One region of the Acetobacter ghanensis genome, then DNA from elsewhere that is predicted to be linked to it. Evidence: riboswitches for the same ligand, from Rfam matches in the RefSeq annotation. Region 1 holds a riboswitch; each other region holds the start of a gene.

What was found. A riboswitch is a leader RNA that binds a small molecule or an ion and turns the genes downstream of it on or off. The one in region 1 is predicted to bind cobalamin.
Region 2: it holds a riboswitch for cobalamin, as region 1 does, so the genes downstream of both, AGA_RS04500 (DUF1636 family protein) here and AGA_RS01115 (carbohydrate porin) in region 1, are expected to answer to the same signal.
Region 3: it holds a riboswitch for cobalamin, as region 1 does, so the genes downstream of both, AGA_RS12585 (Rieske 2Fe-2S domain-containing protein) here and AGA_RS01115 (carbohydrate porin) in region 1, are expected to answer to the same signal.

What each region holds. Positions count from the first base shown of each region.
Region 1 is NZ_LN609302.1:230,039-237,265, reverse strand. It holds gene AGA_RS13975 (hypothetical protein) at 1-130, shown strand, start outside; gene gabT (4-aminobutyrate--2-oxoglutarate transaminase) at 789-2,075, opposite strand; gene AGA_RS01120 (LysR substrate-binding domain-containing protein) at 2,239-3,189, opposite strand; cobalamin riboswitch at 3,354-3,576, shown strand; partial or broken gene AGA_RS01115 (carbohydrate porin) at 3,781-5,332, shown strand; gene AGA_RS01110 (CbtB domain-containing protein) at 5,517-5,735, shown strand; gene AGA_RS01105 (CbtA family protein) at 5,765-6,490, shown strand; partial or broken gene AGA_RS01100 (carbohydrate porin) at 6,608-7,227, opposite strand, start outside.
Region 2 is NZ_LN609302.1:914,000-921,226, reverse strand. It holds gene cobN (cobaltochelatase subunit CobN) at 1-1,544, opposite strand, end outside; gene cobW (cobalamin biosynthesis protein CobW) at 1,556-2,608, opposite strand; gene AGA_RS04500 (DUF1636 family protein) at 2,605-3,045, opposite strand; cobalamin riboswitch at 3,221-3,455, opposite strand; gene AGA_RS04490 (MarR family winged helix-turn-helix transcriptional regulator) at 3,635-4,108, shown strand; gene AGA_RS04485 (FUSC family protein) at 4,092-6,359, shown strand; gene AGA_RS04480 (acetate uptake transporter) at 6,533-7,132, shown strand; gene AGA_RS04475 (enoyl-CoA hydratase/isomerase family protein) at 7,211-7,227, opposite strand, start outside.
Region 3 is NZ_LN609303.1:37,976-45,202, reverse strand. It holds gene AGA_RS13520 (hypothetical protein) at 1-127, opposite strand, end outside; gene AGA_RS12590 (hypothetical protein) at 146-526, opposite strand; gene AGA_RS12585 (Rieske 2Fe-2S domain-containing protein) at 523-1,617, opposite strand; cobalamin riboswitch at 1,946-2,178, opposite strand; gene AGA_RS12580 (DUF1852 domain-containing protein) at 2,427-3,410, shown strand; gene AGA_RS12575 (methionine synthase) at 3,438-4,466, shown strand; gene AGA_RS12570 (LysR family transcriptional regulator) at 4,784-5,683, shown strand; gene AGA_RS12565 (DHA2 family efflux MFS transporter permease subunit) at 5,947-7,227, opposite strand, start outside.

The DNA of each region.
Region 1 (7,227 bases):
AGAGGAGGAGGAGCCGCTGCTACCGGAAGTAGAAGAGCTGGATGAGGAGCTGGTCGAAGAAGACGTGCCAAACAGGCTGCTTACAGCACTGCTGCCGCTCAGGCTTGAAATGGAAGAAGACATTGAGTGATGTCCCATTATCTAATGAATTAAAAAACGTCGGTATTTTCGTGCCTGTGCGCGGAAAATGTCAATCTTTATCACTCATGCCCGATGCGCGGTTTAGGGGTGTGGCGGAATGGCACCATGGTGTGACATTGCCGCTGATATAACAGAAATTTTGCAAATTCGGACATATGGCGTGCAAGGCCGTTTTGTTGGGTCGGTAGCCCGGATGGCCAAGGTCTATGCCGGAGCAGGCGAGTATGGGATTTCTATATTTTATAAATCGAAAAGTATAATTTATATAAACAGATTTTTCGTTTTTCTGCGTATGTGTTCTGGTTCCCCACTGGGGAGAACATCGGCGGACATGGTGCTGGCCGCAGGGGGCAGGTGCATGCACCCTGAGTGTATCAATGACCCGCGTTGCGTGGCCACCAGAACGCGCGGCGTGTTGTGCGTAACGTGGTCAGTCTGGTGAGCAAGGCCCGCCAGTAGGCTTCAAAAGCAGTCATCCTGCGCCCCTCTTCTGAGCTTAAAATCTTTTTTAAGGTTAGGGGCTAATCATGGCCTGACTATGACGGCACGGCATTTTGCAGGAATTTTGCCCCGTGTCGCTCATTAAAAAAGGCGACTCCCACAGGGGAGCCGCCCTTGATGTTGCCTATGCCGTAGAGGCTGGGAGATCAGGCTTTGGCTTCTTCCACCAGAATCTGCTCAATAATATCCAGCCCTTCATCCAGCAGCGCGTCGGATGCGGTCAGCGGGGTCAGAATGCGGATGGTTGCGCCCTGCACGCCGCAGGCCAGCAGGATCAGCCCTTTTTCGCACGCTTTGGCGCACAGTTTGGAGGCAAAGCCTGCGCGCTGTTCAACACCTGCATGGCGTTCCAGAATGTCAAAGGCGATCATCGCACCCAGCCCGCGTGGCATGCTTACGGGCAGCAGGTCCGTGCGCTTGTGCCAGCCGGTAATGCGGGCCTTCAGGCGTTCGCCCATGGCGTTGGCGCGGTCGAGCAGTTTTTCTTCGTCAATCACATCCAGCACGGCAAGGGCTGCTGCGCAGGCAAGCGGTGCGCCAGCGTAGGTGCCACCCAGCCCGCCGGGGGGTACGCTGTCCATCAGGTCCGCACGGCCAATAACGCCAGAGAGCGGCATGCCGCCAGCAAGGGACTTGGCAACGGAGATTAGGTCCGGTTCCACGCCGGAGTGTTCAATGCCAAACAGCTTGCCGGTACGGCCAAAGCCGCTCTGCACTTCATCGGCGATCAGTTTAATGCCGTGCTGGTCGCACAGGGCGCGCAGGTGCTTGAGCAGTGCTGTGGGAGCCACGCGGAACCCGCCTTCGCCCTGCACGGGTTCAATAATAATGGCAGCCACGTTGCTGGGTGCAATATCGGCAGCAAACAGGAAGTGCAGCATCTTCAGGCTGTCTTCCACCGTAATGTCATGGTCGGGGAAGGGGATGTGGTACACTTCGCCCGGCAGCGTGCCAAACGGTGCCTTGTAAGGCAGGACCTTGCCGGTCATGGCCGAAGCCAGCAGCGTGCGGCCGTGGAACCCACCGCAAAAGGCAATGACGCCATTGCGGCCGGTGGCAGCACGGGCAATCTTGACCGCGTTTTCGGTCGCTTCCCCACCGGTGGTGAAGAAAATGGTCTTGGCCGGGCCGGAGAAGGGCGCGCGGGCGTTCAGCTTTTCGGCCAGTTCAATGTAGGATTCGTAAGCCGAAACCTGAAAAGCCGTGTGCGTAAAGCGTTCAAGCTGCTTCTGCACTGCGGCCATCACCTTGGGGTGGCGGTGGCCCACGTTCAGCACGGCAATGCCGCCTGCAAAGTCAACGTAGCGGCGGCCTTCCACATCCCACAGCTCCGCGTTTTCGGCCCGGTCGGCAAAAACGGGGGTGGAGGTGGCAACACCGCGCGGCACGGCGTTGTGGCGGCGGGCCAGAAGGTCTTTGTTTGTGGTGCTCATTTCAGGTTTGGCTCCGGGTATTGCGTCATGTGGTCAGGCCGTTGGCTGGGCCAGACAGGCATGGTCGTTCCGTAAGTGTTTTTATTGTGTGATGGGAGGCGATTTTTTGGTGCGTAGGTGGTGACCAGAAAACAACACCCCACTACCGGGTGTAAAAGCCGGGTCAGGGCGGGGGGAGGCGCGTGGCGTCTTCATCCTGCTCCACCTGTTCCATCAGCCAGTTGCGGAAGGTGCGCAGGGAGGGTTTTTCCCATATTTGTTCGGAGGCGCGCAGCACGTAGGCGCCCAGCGGAGCTTCCTTAAGGGGGGTCTGGGTGGGTTGCACGCGCACCAGCCGCCCGGTCAGCAGGTCATCCCCCAGCAAAAACGGGTTGCCCAAGGCTATGCCTTCGCCCGCACGGGCGGCAGCCAGCGTAATGTGGGCCTGCCACAGCCTGCCCGCTGTGGGAATGACGGAGGCATGAACGCCCTGCGCCGCAAACCAGCGCCGCCATTCCGTATCGTCCTCCTCATGCAGCAGAGGGGCGTCCAGCAGGTCTTCCGTGGTGCGGGGCTGGCCACCAAGGGTTTGGATACATGCGGGGGACGCTACGGGAAAAACCGGCGGCCGGGCTATGGCCATGTGGCGGACGGCGCGCGGTTCTGGCGTTGTGCTCCCATCACGCACGTAGCCGATCTGGGCATGGTTGGTGGATTCCACCCCGCTCACATGGAAAGCCGCGCTGGCATCCACCGAGCGAAGCAGCACCTCCATATGGGGGTGCGATTTGCGAAAAGCATAGAGCCGGGGCAGCAGCCAGTGGTAGGCAAACCCATGCGCGCAGGTCACCGTAAGTGGGGCCACGCGGTTACGCATGTCTGCCGTGGCGGTAGCCAGCCCGTCCAGCAGGGGGGCTATGCGGTCGTAATAGGTGTGGCCCGCCTGTGTCAGGCTTCCGGTGGCCTTGTCCCGCAGGGTAATGCCGAGCGAGAGTTCAAGGTCGCGAATGTGGCGGCTGATGGCCGCATGGTCCACGCGCAACTCCGTGGCCGCCCGTCGGATGCCACCCGTGCGGGCAAAGGCGACAAAGGCGTTCAGCGCGGACAGGGGAGGAATACGGTAGCGTGGGTCCATAACGGGGCGGGTACGTTGCACGGTTGGGGTTGCTGGCACGCCATTGGAGGCCAAACGCCCCAAAAAGCAAGGTCTGGCCCCGCTCTACCTGCCTGCCATGCCGGATGGTGCGGCGCGCGGAGTAGGTTTTTGCGTTGCAAAGCACCAGAAACATGGGGTATTGCGCACCCATTATAGCCAACGGTCCCGCGCAAGCGGAATAAAAGGGAATGCCGTATGCTCCCGTTTGGGAGACCAGTCGGCAACTGCCCCCGCAACTGTAGGCGGAGAGTCTCTGGTCCGAGCGGCTTCCAAGCGCCGCTGCCACTGGTTGCCCGGCAACCGGGAAGGTTGGACCAGATGCGTTGATCCGCAAGTCAGGAGACCTGCCGTTGCCGCTCATATCTTGATCGCCGGACGGGGGTGCCGGAGGTGGATGGTCGCTTATGTTTCTTTGTGTCTGACAGCCTTTTTTCCACACGCGCATTTCTTCAAACGCAAACCCGCTCAGGGTTGGAAAAACAGGCACACAATTCAATGATCTTTTTACGTAAAACACATGGTCTACGGTGGCGTCTTGCCCTGTTGTGCCAGTCCGTTACCGTTGCGGGCATGATGCTCCCAGCCACTGCCTTTGCGCAGAATGCGGAGACACAGCTGGAGCAGGACCGGCGACGCATGGGCAATTCTGGCCCGCTGGTTTCGGAAGTAGACCCGGCCACGGTGCGTGACAGTATGCGCGCGGCAGAAGCCGCTGCGGCCAAACCCGATGATGACCACCCCGATATGAGCGACCACCTGCTGGGCAATATGTGGGGTGCGCGCGACTGGATGGCCCGCCACGGCATTACCTTTGACATTCAGGAAGTGGACGAACTGTGGGGCAACACCACAGGCGGCACAGCATCCTCTGCCGATGGGGCAAATGGCTCGGGCACCGGCCCCGCCTATGACGGCATGACCATGCCAACCCTGACCGTGGATCTGGAAAAGCTCATCGGCCTCAAGGGCGGGATCTTCAACATCAGCGCACTCCAGCTGCGTGGGCGCTCGATCTCACAGGATCATCTGGGCGTGTTCAACCCGGCCTCCGGGTTCGAGGCCGACCGCTCCACCCGCCTGTTCGAACTGTGGTACCAGCAGTCCTTCCTGGACGGTAAGCTGGACGTCAAGGTCGGGCAGCAGGATCTGGATACCGAATTCCTGATTAGCGATTACGGCAGCCTTTACCTCAACTCCAATTTTGGCTGGCCCATGGCCCCATCGGTCAACCTGTATGGGGGTGGGCCCTCATGGCCGCTGGCCTCCCCCGCCATCCGCATCCGCTACCGGCCTACGGACCAGTTTACCGTCATGTTCGCCGCGGCCGATGATAACCCGCCGGGCAACCGCTACAACTCCCTGCCCATCCAGCAGGCAACCGGTTCCATCAGCGGGTCCAGCAATGACCCGACCAGCCAGAACGCCAACAACAACGCCTCTGGGCACCCAGTTCAACATGGGCACGGGGTCGTTGCTGATGACCGAGCTGCAATACGCCATCAACCCCCAGCCCGAGGATATGTCCAAGGTCACCAAAGACCCCGGCCTGCCGGGCATTTACAAACTGGGCGGGTATTATGACACGGCCAAGTTTGCAGACTACCGCTACAACAAGAACGGTGGTTCGCTGGGGGCTGCGGTCGCAAATGGCGGGTCCGAACGGGACCTGACCCCGCGCTGGGACCGGGGCAACTGGATGGTGTACGGTATTATTGACCAGATGATCTGGCGGCCCTCGCTCCAGTCTCCCCAGTCAGTGGGTGTGTTTGCGCGCGCCACGGGGAACGGAGGGGACCGCAACCTGATCAGCTTTGCCGTGGATGCGGGCATTAACCTCAAGGCCCCTTTCAAGGGGCGGGATAATGACACGGTGGGCGTGGGCTGGGGCATTGGCCGTGCGTCCTACGGCCAGCGCCAGTTTGACCGCGACTCCGGCTCCCACGCGCAGGGGAATGAAAACCATCTGGAAGTTACCTACCAGGCGCAGGTCATGCCGTGGTGGGTCATGCAGCCGGACTTCCAGTATGTGTGGAACCCTTCGGGCGGTGTGGCCGACTGGACCGGCACCAAGCGCATTGGTAACGAGGCCATCTTCGGCCTCCATTCCAGCATCACTTTCTGAATAACGACAGAAGCAGGCAGGGGGATGACACAGGAGGATGGCGGCCCGGCAGTTAAAAGTCTTGCCGTGTGGTGCTGAAAATCTATGATGCCCGCACGACAACCATGAGACTATCCATATTTTCTGACCGATCCGCACACGCTCCGCGTTGTGCCACCATGCCAAGACATAAAAGGATAACACCATGAACACATCTGTTCATACGACCGCCCCCGCTCTGGTGGCCGATGCCGGTATTCCACTGCGCGACATTCTGCCGTGGGGTGTATTCGGCCTGATCGTTGCTGCACTGCTGATCTATTTTGTGGGTGCGGAGCAGGGCGCTACGTCCCTGATTTCTGGCCATGCCGTGCATGAATTCGTGCATGACGGCCGCCATCTTCTTGGTTTCCCCTGCCATTAAATAATTAGTCGTCAGGAAAGATCCGTCTCATGGTTGGTCGTCTTCTCGCCCGTGGCATGGCCGCGGGTATTGTGGCTGCATTGCTGGGGTTTGTTTTTGCCAAGGTGTTTGGCGAACCGCAGGTTGCTCTGGCCATTGCGTTTGAAGCAGCACAGGATGCCGCAGCAGGTAACGCCCCCGAACCTGAACTTGTTAGCCGTGCGGTGCAGGCCTCCTATGGTTTGCTGACTGCGGTGCTCATGTATGGCGCGGCCTATGGCGGCATGTTCGCCATTGTGTTTGCACTGGCTTACAAACGGCTCACACTTTCCAGCCCGCGTGCGCTGGCGCTGCTGCTGGCCGGGGTTGGTTTTTTAACCTTTGTGCTCATTCCAGATCTTAAATATCCGCCCAACCCACCTGCTGTTGGGTTGGAGGAAACCATTGGGCTGCGCACGGGCATGTATTTTGCCATGGTCGGCATTTCCATCGCTATTTCCATGATCTCGCTGCTGGTGGGGCGTGCCCTGTCAGCCTCTCTTGGGCGTTGGAATGGGGCGCTGTGCGGCATAGCCCTTGGCATTGCGCTGGTTGTGCTGGCGCAGTTCGGCCTGCCGGATATTAACGAAGTGCCCGATAATTTTCCCGCTGTTGTGCTGTGGCGGTTCCGCGAAGCCGCTATTGGTATGCAGCTTGTAATGTGGTCCGCGCTTGGGTTGATCTTTGGCGCACTGGCCGAAAAACTTCTGCAAACGTCCCGTGTGCAGGCGCGCTAAAGCGTTCTGCCACTGGCGTTGAGGTATAAAAAAGGGCCACGCGTTTGCGTGGCCCTTTTTGTTTGGGCAGAACGTCCGGGTGTGACCCGCCTTACGGCAAGGTCACGCTGGCATTGGTTAGAAAGTGATGCTGGAATGGAGGCCGAAGATGGCCTCGTTACCAATGCGTTTGGTGCCGGTCCAGTCAGCTACACCGCCCGAAGGGTTCCACACATACTGGAAGTCCGGCTGCATGACCCACCACGGCATGACCTGCGCCTGATAGGTGACTTCCAGATGGTTTTCGTTCCCCTGTGCGTGGGAGCCGGAGTCGCGGTCAAATCTGGCGCTGCCCGTAGGAGGCACGGCCAATGCCCCAGCCCACGCCCACCGTATCGTTGTCACGGCCCTTGAAAGGGGCCTTGAGGTTAATGCCCGCATCCACGGCAAAGCTGATCAGGTTGCGGTCCCCACCATTCCCCGTGGCGCGTGCAAACACACCCACTGACTGCGGAGACTGGAGCGAGGGCCGCCAGATCATCTGGTCAATAATACCGTACACCATCCAGTTGCCCCGGTCCCAGCGCGGGGTCAGGTCCCGTTCGGACCCGCCATTTGCGACCGCAGCCCCCAGCGAACCACCGTTCTTGTTGTAGCGGTAGTCTGCAAACTTGGCCGTGTCATAATACCCGCCCAGTTTGTAAATGCCCGGCAGGCCGGGGTCTTTGGTGACCTTGGACATATCCTCGGGCTGGGGG
Region 2 (7,227 bases), 680 kb from region 1:
TCCGCCGCCTTCCCCCGATCTGGCTGTATGGCAACCGTTATGGTACCCAGCGTAGCATAGCGCAGGCAAAAGGTTCCGTCTTTGACCGCCGCATCCTGCTCGGGCGGCCCCCATGCTTTTGCAACCGATGCCATAAAGTCAGCATCCAGATCAGCGCTAAGAGACTGGTACTCCGCCACGGATAAAACAGGCTGCGCAGGTTTGTGCGCCATAAGGTGGACCAGCTCTTCCGCCGTTGGCACGGGCTGCGGGCCGGTTGCATACCCCTGCTGCTGCATGTGCAGCAGAATGTTATGCAGGCTGGCAAACCCATCCAGACCAACGGCATGGGCCACATGAGCACCGGCCTGTTCCAGCCCTGCTCCGGGGTAGTCGGAAAGCACAATACCAACGTGCTTTTGCACCGCGGGCTTCTGCCGCAGTCTTGCCCATGCCATGGCCCGTGCCGCCACCATGTGAATACCGGGTTCATACGCAACGCGTTGCGCAGGCAAACCCGGCGCACTCTCCTGCCGAAAGGAAATGGGAAAAGTGGCTATTGTGCCATCCAGTTCCGGCAACACGACCTGCATGGCAAGGTCCGAACGCCCTAGTCCTCTTGAACTTTCGGCCCATAAGGCCTGCGTGCTACCGGGCTGCAACACCTGCAACACAGGCGCGCCCGCTCCATCCAATGGAGAAAAACCCTGTGCTCCCCGTGCGGAAAAACAGGTCGCATTCAACACCACATCCGGTTTGGTGCGGCGCAGATGCTCCGTTACACCCCGTGCGACCGCCTGATCCTTGAGAGATGTGACAAACAGCAGCTCTACCGCACAGCCCTGCTGGGCCAGCACCTCCGCCAACCGCTCCATCCCCGCCATATCTGACGCCTGAAGATGGGCACGGTAAAACACGATTGTAGCCGAGCAGGCTGCTCCACCATTCTGGCTACCTTCCCGCCTTGCGGGGTAGGTGCGGTAAGGTCCCCATGCAGGCAAATGCTCGGGCTGGGCGCCATCGTCCTCACCACTTCCGGCAAGAACCGCCATAAGGCGTAAGGCAGCCCGCATGTTGCTAGGACCACCCTGTGCAAAAAAGCCATTCAAACGCTGGCGCTGTTCAGCAGATACCCCGTGGGACAGAGCTGCCAGACGGTCATCATCCGCCGCGCCACCCACGGGTTGGCCCGTACCACCTGAGTGCCCCGGCAGGAACACCACCGGCACATTCTGCGCCCGTGCCCATGCCGCAACTTCCTCAGCGCCATAACGCCAGTAGTCCAGCCCCCCCAGCAGGCGCACCACAACACAACGCGCCTCCTGCAAGGTGCTTTCCACATACAGGTCGATCGACATGGGGTGCCGCAGCCGTGCAAGGCCCGTTACCTGCACGGAGGGCAGGTTGAGAACCCCTTCCGCCCGCATCTGCTGCTCTGCATGACGCAGCCCTAGCAGGTCACTCTCTGTAAAAGACAGAACAACAATGTCCGCTCCGGGCAGGCCCAGATCTTCGGCACTATCCTGCTCATCCAGCGTCCGGTTTTCCCGAACCAGAAGGTGCATGGTCCGGCCTCTTACGCGGCCAACTGGCCGGCAAGGGCTTTGGCAATGGCGGTTGCGTCCAGCCCTTTCTGGCCGATCACCACAATCCGTCCCGAACGCTCTTCCGTTGGGCCAACAGGGCGGTCAAATTCATGCCTGAAGCGGCTCCCCACCCCTTGCACCGCCAGCCGCATGGGCTTTTTGCTGACTGTGGCAAAACCTTTCATACGCAGGACATCAAACCTGCGCGCCGTATCCTGCAGGATAGTCAGGAACTGATCGACAGTCTGCTGTTCGGGCACCACAACCACAAAACTTTCAAAGTCATCATGCTCATGCTCACCATCTTCCGCATCATGGTGCGAGGGGCGGGCAGCCAGATCACCCTCGGCGGCGGCACCAATGCCCAGCAGCACAGCCGGGTCCACTTTTCCTTCAGATGCACGCACAATCTGCACCGGCCGGGGAGCGTGTTCCCGAATTTCCTTTTCAACGGCATCCAGTTGTGCTGCGTCCAGCAGGTCTGTTTTGTTCAGCACCACCAGATCGGCTGCGTTAATCTGGTCTTCAAACACTTCGGCCAGTGGATTGTCATGGTCGAGGGAGGGATCTTCCGCCCGCTGTGCTTCGACTGCCTGCGGATCATCCGCAAACCGACCAGCAGCAACTGCGGGGGCATCCACCACCGCCACAACCCCATCCACCGTCATACGGTTGCGCACGGTTGGCCAGCCAAATGCCTTGAGCAGCGGCTTGGGTAACGCCAACCCCGATGTTTCGATCACAACGTGCTCAGGCGGGTCTGCCCGATCCAGCAGGGCTTCCATGGTGGGCAAAAAGTCATCCGCCACGGTGCAGCACAGGCAACCATTGGTCAGTTCGACAATATCTTCCTCCCGGCACCCTTCCACGCCACACCCACGCAGAATTTCGCCATCAATCCCAAGAGAGCCGAATTCATTCACCACTACGGCAATGCGGTGCCCTTGTGCGCGGTTGAGCAGATGCCGGAGCAAGGTGGTTTTACCCGCCCCCAAAAACCCGGTGATAATGGTCACGGGGACACGTGTTTTGGCAGCAGTCATGGTTCTTCCTGTTCATTATAAAGCAGTGCGGGCACGCGCCCCAGCACCATGTTGGCAAGGGATGCGGGACGGCGGGATGGCATGACAGTCCCTTTGGCGGATGCTGCATATAAACGCGCATAGGCCAGAATATCTTCTGCTTTTTCTGCTCCCAGATGGCCAAGCAACCATGTCCATCGCCCCTCCATCGCTATGGCCGCCGTACACCCCCGGTCGCACGCAGCCAGACAGGCCACAGAGCGCAATACGGCGGAAGGTGCCTCGCCCGCCTGCTGCTCTGCCGCCAGCAGGGTTTGCAACCGTTCCAACAACTGCGCACCCGGCGGGCAGTCCATGGCCGGACCACCCCGCCTGCACGTAACGCACACATGCAGCACTGGTAAGCCGACATGCTCGGCCTGACTGGGGGATGAAAGCGAAGAACTCTCTGCGGTCATGCGTCTTTCCAACAGGCTATTGCTCCAGCTTGTGGAACAACGGCAGGCATGGGGCAGTCACAACCAGCCCTCTGCCACGCATATGGCAAAGAAAATGCACCATCTGGTACATCCGTGCCTGCCGGGCACCCCGCCAGCAAACAACGCCAGAACACAACCGCCCCCGCAGGAACGGCTTTACATACTTGTGATGGCAGGTCTCCTGGCTTGTACCCAGCCCCTCCAGCCTGTGGCTGGTGCACGGCGGCGTTCCGCACCTTCCCGAATCCGGACAGGACCCAGTGGTTGACCCGAGGCACAGCCCCGGCGGAACGTGATGAATACTTACAGTTGCGGGGGCAGCGACGGTCTTGCACCGATCTTCCCTTTTCACCCCCGGATCAGGGGGCACCATCAAGTGGCAGGATGATGCGCACAAAAACCGCGCCATTTCAAGGCAGCCGCCATGATGCCTAGCCATACCGGATGGCACGAACGCTCCACCCCACAACCACCAGACACGGAACATGATTGACCCGGACGAGGCGTTTGTTTATTTTGCGCAAATAATTTCTATATCAACTATAATGACCCTAATTTGTGAGACAAGATGACTGAGCCGCGCGCCATGCCTGAGCTGGACGAAGCGCATTTTCCCGGTATGGCTCTCACCTTCAGGGTGATGCGTCTGGCAATGCTGTGGCGCACACGTCTGGACCGCGCCCTGCGTCCACATGGTATGACGCTAGCCGTCATGCGGCCCATGGCTTACCTGCGTATGCTGCCAGAAGGCGCCACCCAGCGTGACCTTGCCCAGACCATGAACATAGACTGCTCGGCCCTGGTGCGTGTTCTCGACCTGCTGGAAAAACAGAAGCTCATCATCCGCCAGCCCGATGCACAGGACCGCCGTGCCAAACGCCTGTTTCTGACAGACGCAGGCAAGGAACAATGCAGGCTGTTCCACCACATTGCCGCCGATCTGGAGCGGGAGATACGTTGCGCCCTCCCGCCAAGCCAGACCGATCTTCTTATCCGTTCACTCTCCACCCTACTCGAAGCGCAACATGTCCACACAATCTGACCTGCCCGCCGCACCCGGCACGCTCCTGCAATGGGTCAACAATCGCTTGGCTCCGGCTCTGTTTGCCAACGACGCCCAGTGGAACAGCTTTGTCGCCACGGCGGGCTATACCGCGCGGGTGTTCCTTTCCATCGGTATTGCCCTTTTTCTGGCCTTTGTGTTCCAGCTCCAATCCCCACTCAGTGCGGCCACTACGGTGCTGATTGTAGCCAACCCCACGGTTGGGGCCATGGTTTCCAAAAGTGTGTGGCGTATTATTGGCACAATCATTGGTGCTGCGATCAGTGTCGGGGTTATGGCTGTTTTTGTGCAGTCCCCGGTTCTGTATTTTGCCGCTTTGTCCGTTTTTGTCGGTCTGGCCTGCATGGTGGCAACATTTTTGCGGTTTTTCCGCGCTTATGCGGCTGTGCTGACAGGCTACACCATTGTTATTATTGCGGCGCCAGCTTTTGCCAACCCTGACGGCATTTTTCTGTCCGCCATGAGCCGCCTCTCCGTTGTGGCAACGGGTATTGTGGTCACGGCATGTGTGTTCATGGTCACGTCTCCCCGCAAGCCCAGCACCGTCCTCCACAAGCTGGGGCAGGCCTTCCGGGACACGGTTCTACATGCCAGAACCTTTCATAAAGCGGAAAGTGAGCGTGTTTCCCCCGATGCGTTGGAAACAACCGTTATTAACACGCTGGAAAGACAGGAACAGAAAACAGAAAGTACAAACACGGCTTTTCGTGGACTAGGGCAGCCTATTTATGATAGCCGCGGCAAACTGCTGGCCAATATGGCAAGCCTGACCCCAGCCATAGAATTTGCTGCGGCCGATGATCCGGACATGCAGAACCGCGTACGGAATCTGCGCCTGTGTCTGAGCCGCCTGACGGGCCTGATTGTCAGCTACCATCCTTACTGGCTGACCTTTTCCGCCGGGGAGGAAGAAACCCGTTCCGTCCACCTGCTTGTTGCGCAAACACTTGGTCGTGTTCTGCAACTGACCGAACAGCCCGACTGGCTGACCAACGCAACCCCGCTTTCCACCTGCCTGCATGATGCGCTCAAAACGCTGGAACAACTTGCACGCCAGACCTCCAACCCCGCCACACTGGCAGCGCTGGACAACACGCGTGATGCGCTGGTGCAAATGGATCTGGCCCTGCATGACCTCACCAGCCTGCACCCGGACCGCACACAGGCCAACATCCAGACTTACCTTGAGTGGCCAACAGCTTTGCGCAATGGCGTACGTGGGGGCTTTATTGCCCTTCTGGCCGGGATGCTCTGGTATGTTCTGCACTGGAGCGCCGGGCCGCTGCTGATCATCTACACCGTTGCCGCCTCCAGCCTTTTGTCCACCACCCCCTCGGCAGCCAAGGCCAGCCCCATGATGGCGGCAGGCACCATGCTGGCTATTCCCATGGGATTTTTGTGCCATACGCTGGCCCTGCCGCGCATAGACGGCTACCCCCTGCTCTGGCTCAGCCTGTGCCTTTTCCTTATGCCGGGCGTGTGGCTACAGTTCCACCCGCGCTACAGTATTGGCGCGTTTGGTTATGCCGTGTTTTTTACCATGATGCTCTCGGTCAATAATCCGATTGTGTATGATGACATGACGCTCACCAACAACTGGATGAGCATGGTAGCAGCCTGCGCCCTGCTGGCTGTCGTTTTTCGGGTTATTCTACCGGCCGACCACAGGTTGGATGCAGCCCGACTGGTTACGTCCCTTACCCGCAGTATTCAAAAACTGGCCCGCACCCCCTATGACCGCACAGAGCCATGGGTGGCGTGGGAAGGCCTGCAACTACAAAAAATATCCCGCCTGATGATGCGGCTTTCCTTTATTTCCACCAAAATAGACCGGCAGGGCTATACGGATGCCGCGTTTGCCTCGCTTTCTCTTGGCAGGCTCATTGTGCGGCTTAAATGGAATGCAGCCCACGCCACACTGGACCCGCAGGCCCATGCCGCGTTGGAAAACGCCTTTGGGGCTTTTGCGCAATTACGTCATGCCCCGGCAGAAACGGCGAGTGCGCTCAGGCAGGCCGCCCTTGCCATACGCACCATTCCAACCGGAGAAGCGGGGTTATCCCTGACTCGGGATCGGACCTTGTCCTGCCTTGAGCAGGCCGCCAGCATTATTCTCTCAACCCCCGGTTTTTTTCATGACCACGGCCCTATCCAGCTAGCAGCAGATGCGCCACAGGCAGCCTTCCCTGTTTCAGCCCACCCTACACCACACCCGCACTTTACTGGATAAACACAACAAAATTACACCAATACTTTAAAAAACACATTTTAGAGAGCACATAACTCTATAAAATCATTTAATAAATTGTTATTTATGGCATTAATATATTTTTTATGGGAACCTAACCAAACAAACCCTCTTATAAACGAGCCATTACCTTAATTTACATAAGAAGAACCAACATGGCTCAAACCGACTTGACGCACCCAACATCTCTGCGCGCCAACCCGGCCCCTCTTGGCCTTATGGGATTTGGCATGACCACTATTCTGCTCAACCTGCATAATGCCGGGCTTGTACCCATGGGGTCCGCCATTCTGGCCATGGGCCTGCTCTTTGGCGGCATTGCCCAGATTATTGCAGGCATTCTGGAATACGGCGTAGGCAACACTTTTGGCATGACCGCCTTTATTGCCTACGGTGCCTTCTGGCTAACACTGGTTGCCCTTATTGCCATGCCCCACACTGGCATTGTACCTGCCAGCTCGCCCCAACTGGTGGGGAGCTACCTGCTGCTCTGGGCGCTGTTCACCTTTGTCATGTTTTTGGGCACCCTGCGGGCCACACGGGCGCATCAGGTCATTTTTGGCACATTGGTTATTCTGTTTATTCTGCTTGGACTGGGAGATCTGCTGGGCCAGCCGGAGCTGACCTTGATCGCGGGTTACGAAGGGCTGATCTGTGGCCTGTCTGCTGTCTATCTGGCTGCTGCAGAAATTCTGGAAGCACAGTTTAAATACTCCGTCCTGCCAGTCGGCCCCCATACGCACGCAACCGCCTGAACAGGCCAGTTACACTCAACAGGGTCATTTCCTTTAACGCCGCACACCGTGGAAAAAGGAATGACCCGCTTTTTGCAGTCAGGCTACCAGCACAG
Region 3 (7,227 bases), on a different contig from region 1:
GCACGCCGTATTCGCCACTTATCGGAAGGGAGAGAATAAAGCGGCACTGCTCTTTGGTAAGATTTTTTGCCGCCAGATAGGATCTGGCGGCCCCGCTTTGAACGGGATAATTCACGACGTTATTCAAGAGCCGTCTCCTCCAATACTATGCACGACAATACATGCTCATTGCGGCTTTCTGCGCGCCGATCAGATTCTGAATCGCAATATAGGCTTGCGCGTAATACGTGCCGGATGTGTTTTCGGGCATGTCGGGCAACGTCATGACCATCTCCATGGCCGCATTCAGTAGTGGCCTGAAATGCGCTTCCAGATGGTTGCCGCGTTCCTGATGTATAGTTGGTAAATCGGCAACCATCATCTGGAACAGCTCATACCCATTCCGCTGCAACTGTTCATCTTCGGGTAAAAAGTAATTCTGCCCCAGGAAAGCAAGAACGCAGGTGCGGTCGGGTGCGAGGAGAATAATCTTTTCAAGCAGAGGATGAAGAACATGGGAGGGTGGACGGATAAACGGCGGTCTCATGACGCAGCCTTTCCCACGCCATCCGGTCTCTGACCGCATCGTCTGAGCAGATCACGAAGTTGATTGATAACCGGAAAGACTTCCTGATTATGGTCGCCACCGAGATCTTTCCATGCAGCCTGTTCCAGCTCGACGATCTCACGATCTTCAAAGAAAACGCGCTCCGTGAACGCGACCAGTATTGGCCACGCCAGATCCAGTAAAAAAGGCACTTTCAATCGTTTGATCGATAACAGCCCGAAGACACGGTTGGTCAACTCGTCACGGTCCTGCGGGACATATGAAATCCACAACTCCATCACGGGTTCTTCAATCCCTTGCGTTTCAATACGCAGGGTCTGATAGGGATATTGTGTCCTGATGGTCATGACGTCCCGATAGGCAAAATCCCGCCCATCACGACGTCTCTGACCGTAGATCAGAGCTTCACTCAAAGGCTGTTTGCCGCCAGTTCGTACAAACGTATAGCGAGCCTCGACAAAACCATCACCGTGATCCATTCCCAGAAATCGAGGCTTCATTTTGCCGACAAGGCGACTGTGCAGAACCTGATGATTCATATCCATCAGGTTTTCATGCATGAAACTGTAATGACAGTTCACGACCTGACCAAAGCGGCGCGTGCGGTAACGCCTGTCCTTTACTCTTGGAAAGTCAGGAAGCGGGATCTTGTCCGCAAGAGACTGCTCCCCCATGAAAACAAAAATGAGCCCACCTTTTTCCCGGCAGGCCCACGTCGTGAGATGCAGACATTGTGCCTCGGCAGAGACATCGGACGAAACACACTGGCCGTCCCTGTCATATCTCAGACCATGAGCGATGCAGCTTATTGCGTCACCATGCACGTCGCCTTTGCCCAAAAGAACTTGCCGGTGAGGGCATAGTCCGTCCAACGCGTAAGGCTCGCCGCTCTTTGGACGCACAACAACGATATGACGTCCGGCAAACCGGACATCGATTGCTTTCTCCCGTCTCAATTCACGGGACCATGCAACGGGATACCAGAAGTCAGGATTGGTTCTGATACGCCTTAAATCGGTGTGTTCTGCGCACACGGGATGTTCTGAAGTTTGACGAAATTCGTTTTCCATTGCCTCGGCATTTCATCCGGCTCAGACCAGGGCGAAAGGACGTAACGCTCTAGTATGGAGTGCTGTCCCGTCTCTCACATTTTGTCTGAGCAAGCGTAACCGTTATCACTACCGGACAAGGCGCGTGATTGCCCGGTTCCTGGACCCGAAGTGCTTAACGGCCAGGGGCTTTCAGCAGCACGAACATGTGTCGCGCATATCGGTCAGAAATGACGGGACAAGGGACTGTGGCCTGAAAAGATCCGGTTAACCGATTCAGTAGGAATGGTGGAAGCACGAGGCAGACAGGCATAGACTTTTCTCCTCCCTTCGGTCATCCCGCCCGACGGTTGGTGGCTGAACGATGGCAGGTCTCCTGGCTCACGGATCACGGCCGACTGGTTCCAACCTTCCCGCCCTCTATGGGAACAGTGGTCCACGTTCAGGGTGAACGAACCAGCAGCATACCGCCTACAGTTGCGGGAGCAGCCACCGACTATGCCTCTGGACGGTCATCTGCCCAGTGCGTGACGGTGTTCCCTATTAACCCGCTCGCGCGGGACCATCGAAGCGTTCGCCCTTGCACCATGCCGCCAGATGCACATAGCGCGCAAGACGGAACATCATGGAACGACAGAAGGCAGATATCGATTTTTTACATGCTAGATGGCAGATCAGTCTCTGATCTTATCCATTTTCGGCGTCACCCTGATCACATCTGATCTATGAACGATATTTATGTTTTAATGAAATAAAATCATTTCTGCTCAATAAAGTCTTCCGGCATAAGGCAGGCACGGCTCTTAACAGCAGGCATGATGAAGGCTTCAATGATCAGGGAAACAGCATTTGAAATAAAGCGCATTCGCTTCGATGAGAATTATCATCCATCCGACAGAACGCGTCTCACGACCAATTTCGCCAATCTGGCAAGAGGCGAAAGCCGTCAGGAAAACCTGCGCAACGTGCTCAGGATGATTGACAATCGTTTCAATGGCCTGGCGCATTGGGACAACCCCATGGGGGATCGCTACTCCGTCGAGCTTGAAATCGTTTCCATTGAGATGGACCTCGCCTTTGCCGGCAAGAACGACAGCTTTCCGCTGATCGAAGTTCTTTACACAACGATTGTCGATAAAAAGGCCAACAGGCGCATAGAAGGTCTCGCAGGAAACAGTTTTTCCTCATATGTACGGGATTATGATTTCAGTGTGCTGCTGCCCGGCTACAATAAAAACAAGGTAGAGTTCACCGTTCCTCAAAATTACGGAGATCTGCACGGAAATCTTTTTAAGAGCGTTGTGAATTCCACCGCTTATAGAAAGAATTTCAGGAAGCTTCCCCTTATATGCCTCAGCGTTTCAACCAACCGAACCTATTATCGGACCGAAAATCAGCATCCTGTTCTGGGGGTTGAATACCAGCAGCGTGAATTTTCTCTGACAGATCAGTATTTTAATAAAATGGGAATGCAGGTCCGCTATTTCATGCCCCACAATAGCGCAGCGCCATTGGCGTTCTATTTTTTTGGTGACCTGCTCTCTGACTATTCGACTCTTGAGCTTATCAGCACCATCAGTGTGATGGAGTCTTTTCAGAAGGTCTACCGCCCTGAAATCTACAATGCCAATGCTGCGGCCCCCGCCTGTTACAAGCCAAGCCTGCAACATCAGGATTATTCAAACACCCGCATTGTCTACGACCGCGAAGAGCGGAGCCAGTTAGCAACCGCACAGGGTAAATATACGGAAGAGAATTTTATCGAACCGTATCATGATTTTCTGGAACAGTGGTCTGCCATCTACGCCGCCTGATCAGTCAGAAACACAGGATAAAGTCTTATGAACAAACTGCTTCCTACCTCGACAGCTGGCAGCCTGCCCAAGCCGTCCTGGCTCGCAAAACCCGAGACTCTCTGGTCGCCCTGGAAATTGCAGGATGAGGAACTTGTCGAAGGTAAACAGGATGCGTTGCGCCTGACCCTGGACGATCAGGACCGGGCTGGCATTGATATCGTCAGCGATGGCGAACAGACGCGTCAGCATTTCGTCACGACGTTTATCGAGCATCTCAGCGGCGTCGACTTTGAAGACCGTCAGACGGTTAAAATTCGCAACCGTTACGATGCCAGTGTGCCGTCCGTTGTCGGTGCCGTGGCACGCGAGAAGCCCGTCTTTGTCGAGGGTGCGAAATTTTTGCGCACGCTGACAAAGAAACCCATCAAATGGGCGTTGCCTGGTCCCATGACCATGATCGATACGCTTTACGATGACCACTACAAAAGTCGTGAAAAACTGGCGTGGGAATTCGCCAAAATCCTCAATCAGGAAGCGAGGGAACTGGAAGCCGCTGGCGTCGATATCATCCAGTTCGATGAACCTGCCTTCAATGTTTTCTTTGATGAGGTGAATGACTGGGGCATCGCCACTTTGGAGCGGGCTATTGAAGGACTGAAATGCGAAACCGCCGTCCATATCTGCTATGGTTATGGTATCAAAGCCAATATCGACTGGAAAAATGCTCTTGGAGAAGAGTGGCGGCAGTATGAAGAGATTTTCCCCAAGCTTCAGAAATCCAATATCGATCTGATCTCGCTGGAATGTCAGAATTCCCGTGTTCCGATGGATCTGATCGAACTCATTCGTGGGAAAAAGGTGATGGTCGGCGCCATTGATGTGGCAACCAATGCCATTGAAACTCCAGACGAAGTCGCAAATACGCTACGAAAAGCCCTTCAATTTGTGGATGCCGACAAGCTTTATCCCTGCACCAATTGCGGCATGGCCCCTTTGCCGCGTGACGTGGCGCGAGGCAAGTTGAATGCTCTGGGCGCAGGCACGAAAATCGTTCGCAGAGAACTTTCGGCCTGACAACCTGCCGTAGCTGGACGCCAAGAGAGGAAGAAACGCAGAGACGACCATGTCGATGCGGTCTTCCCAGAGCAAGCAGGAGACACTTTCTGTCAGTGGCAAGAAAATACAGTCTCCGGACCTTTCCCTCCATGCTTCATGCAGGACGTCGAATTTGTATTCAGATTCAGTGCACAAGAGGCCACGGTTATTGGTCGGGATGATGGAAAGCTGTCCCAAAAGAATCATGTAAACCATCATGATAAAATTTTGTGAGAGTGAACTAAAATGATATGTTTTTATGATTATATGAATTTTGTGCATTCGCGAGGTAGACCATGGGTGTTCTGGAGCGCAGTCATCTGACAATTATTCGGGAAGTCGCGCGAGAAGGCTCTTTGACGGCTGCAGGGATGCGTCTGAACCTGACCCAGCCGGCGCTCAGTCACGCGATCCGCAAGATAGAACAGCAGCTTGGCGTAAAGATATGGAGGCGGGAGGGACGCTCCCTTGTGCTCAATCAGGCAGGCGAATGGCTGCTTGCTTTGGCGAACCGCCTGCTTCCTCAATTTGAGCTGGCGGAAAGCCGCCTTGAACAGTTCGCAAATGGAGGACGTGGTACACTCCGCATCGGCATGGAGTGTCATCCCTGCTATCAGTGGCTTCTGAAAGTCGTCTCCCCGTATCTGGAGCGATGGCCCAAAGTTGACGTGGATGTAAGGCAGAAGTTCCAGTTTGGCGGTATTGGCGCGTTGTTCAGCAATGAGATTGACATCGTAGTCACCCCTGATCCGCTTTACAAACCCGGCCTGAAATTCACGCCGGTCTTCGATTATGAACTCGTTCTGGCCATTGGCCCTGAACATCCTCTTCGGAATGAGAAGTTCGTCTTGCCAGAACAGCTTGCTGGCGAAACATTGATCACCTACCCTGTCCCGTCCGAGCGGCTGGATATCTATACGCAGTTTCTGCAGCCTGCTGGTATTGGCCCACGACAGCAGAAGCAGATTGAAACCACGGATATCATGCTGGTGATGGTGGCGCATGGAAGGGGCGTTGCAGCACTTCCACGCTGGCTTGTGGAAGAGTATGCCCCACGCTTTAACCTTTACCCGGTGAAGCTTGGTAAAAAGGGCATTGCAAAGCAGATATTTCTTGGTTGCCGCGAAACCGATGAAGAGGTCCGATATCTGCAGGACTTTATCGAATTTGCTGCTTTACCTTCTTTGGTAACTTAAGTATTTTTTCAAAATTCACGCTTGGAATCTCCTCGTGTTTTTCTTTTACAATGTCCGATTTCTCGATTTTACTTTCGACACCGGACATTCCACTTCCCCCCCCTGACCTGCCTGTCTGCTCAGTGATAAAGGAGCAGACAGGCCACAGTCGCCTCATGTCGGACAATCCGAAACACAAACGAATGACCGCAAAGCGGACGATGCAGGCCCATCTTGCCTGGGTGATTTTTATTCTCTCAGGCGAGTATCAATGCCCGCCAGATTCAGTTCGATCCGAACTGGCGTTTCTTTTCCGAAGGCCTGATGAAGCGCGTGGCGAGCAACAGAGTGCCATGAAATAACGCGAGCAATCCAAATGTTTCGGCATAAGCCTCTGACACGACATGAGACGGAGCGACTGTCGCAAGCCGCCACCCAAGGAATGTGGCGCACGCTGTGATCAATGTCGGTCCCCCAATCCTTTGCATGATGTTCAGCGCAGTCGTTGCCATCGGAATATCTGCGCGTGCGATCGAAGCATATCCCACGCTCATCGCCGGAATACCGACAGCGCCACCACCTCCGCCACGCAGCAACAATGCTAAGGCGAGCAGGACGACGTTCAGACCGTTATAGGCGAGCAACGCTAAAATCAGTGTGCCAACAAAGGACAAAAGAGCCCCGCAACCGGTCAGATCGCGCGCGTCAAACCGGTCACTCAGACGCCCAATGAGCGGATAGACGCACATCATCCCCAGACCCAGGGGTGCCATGAACAGGCCCGTCCGCTCGGGCGAGACGCCGCAGGAGTGGATCAGCCATATGGGTAGAAGCATCTGACCAGCGAACGATACCCCGTTCGTCAGAAACATGATGATCGCCGACACCGAAAAGGCAGGCGCACGCAGCAGGCGCAGGTCGATCAGCGCGTCATCGCCCTTGCGTCGCGCGGATCTGACATACAGGACGAACAGCACGAGGGACGCGCCTAAGGTCGCCTGTCCATAAGGCCGGGCGACATGATCCATGCCGTAAAGAAACGAGACGAGAGCGGGCGCGAGAAATCCTAGCCCTGTCAGGTCAAGTGAACGGAAACGCTCGTCATGTCGATCGTCCGGGAGAAACAGAACGGCAAGGGCAAAAGCCGCAAGCCCAACCGGCACATTGAGAAGAAAGATCCATCGCCAGGACGCGACGGAGAGAATGGCACCGGCGACGACGGGTCCAAGAAGCGGCGCGAGCAGAACAGGTGCCGTCATCGCGCTCGCGACCCTCGGCATCTGTCGGCCCGCCACACGAGCTACCGTCATCTGCGCCATAGGGGCGAGCAGTCCGCCCGCCATGCCTTGCAGCAGCCGGAATACGATCAGGGACGGCGCAGACCACGCTAGTGCGCACAGGCCTGATGTCAGCGTGAAGGCACCGAAGCACCATAAATAGACCGCTCGCCCCCCGAGGCGGCTTACGAGCCATCCATTCAGTGGCAACGTCAGGGCGAGCGCCAGCAGATAGCCGCTGACCACCCATTGAATGTGTGAAAACGGAGCGTGCAGGGTCGCGACGAG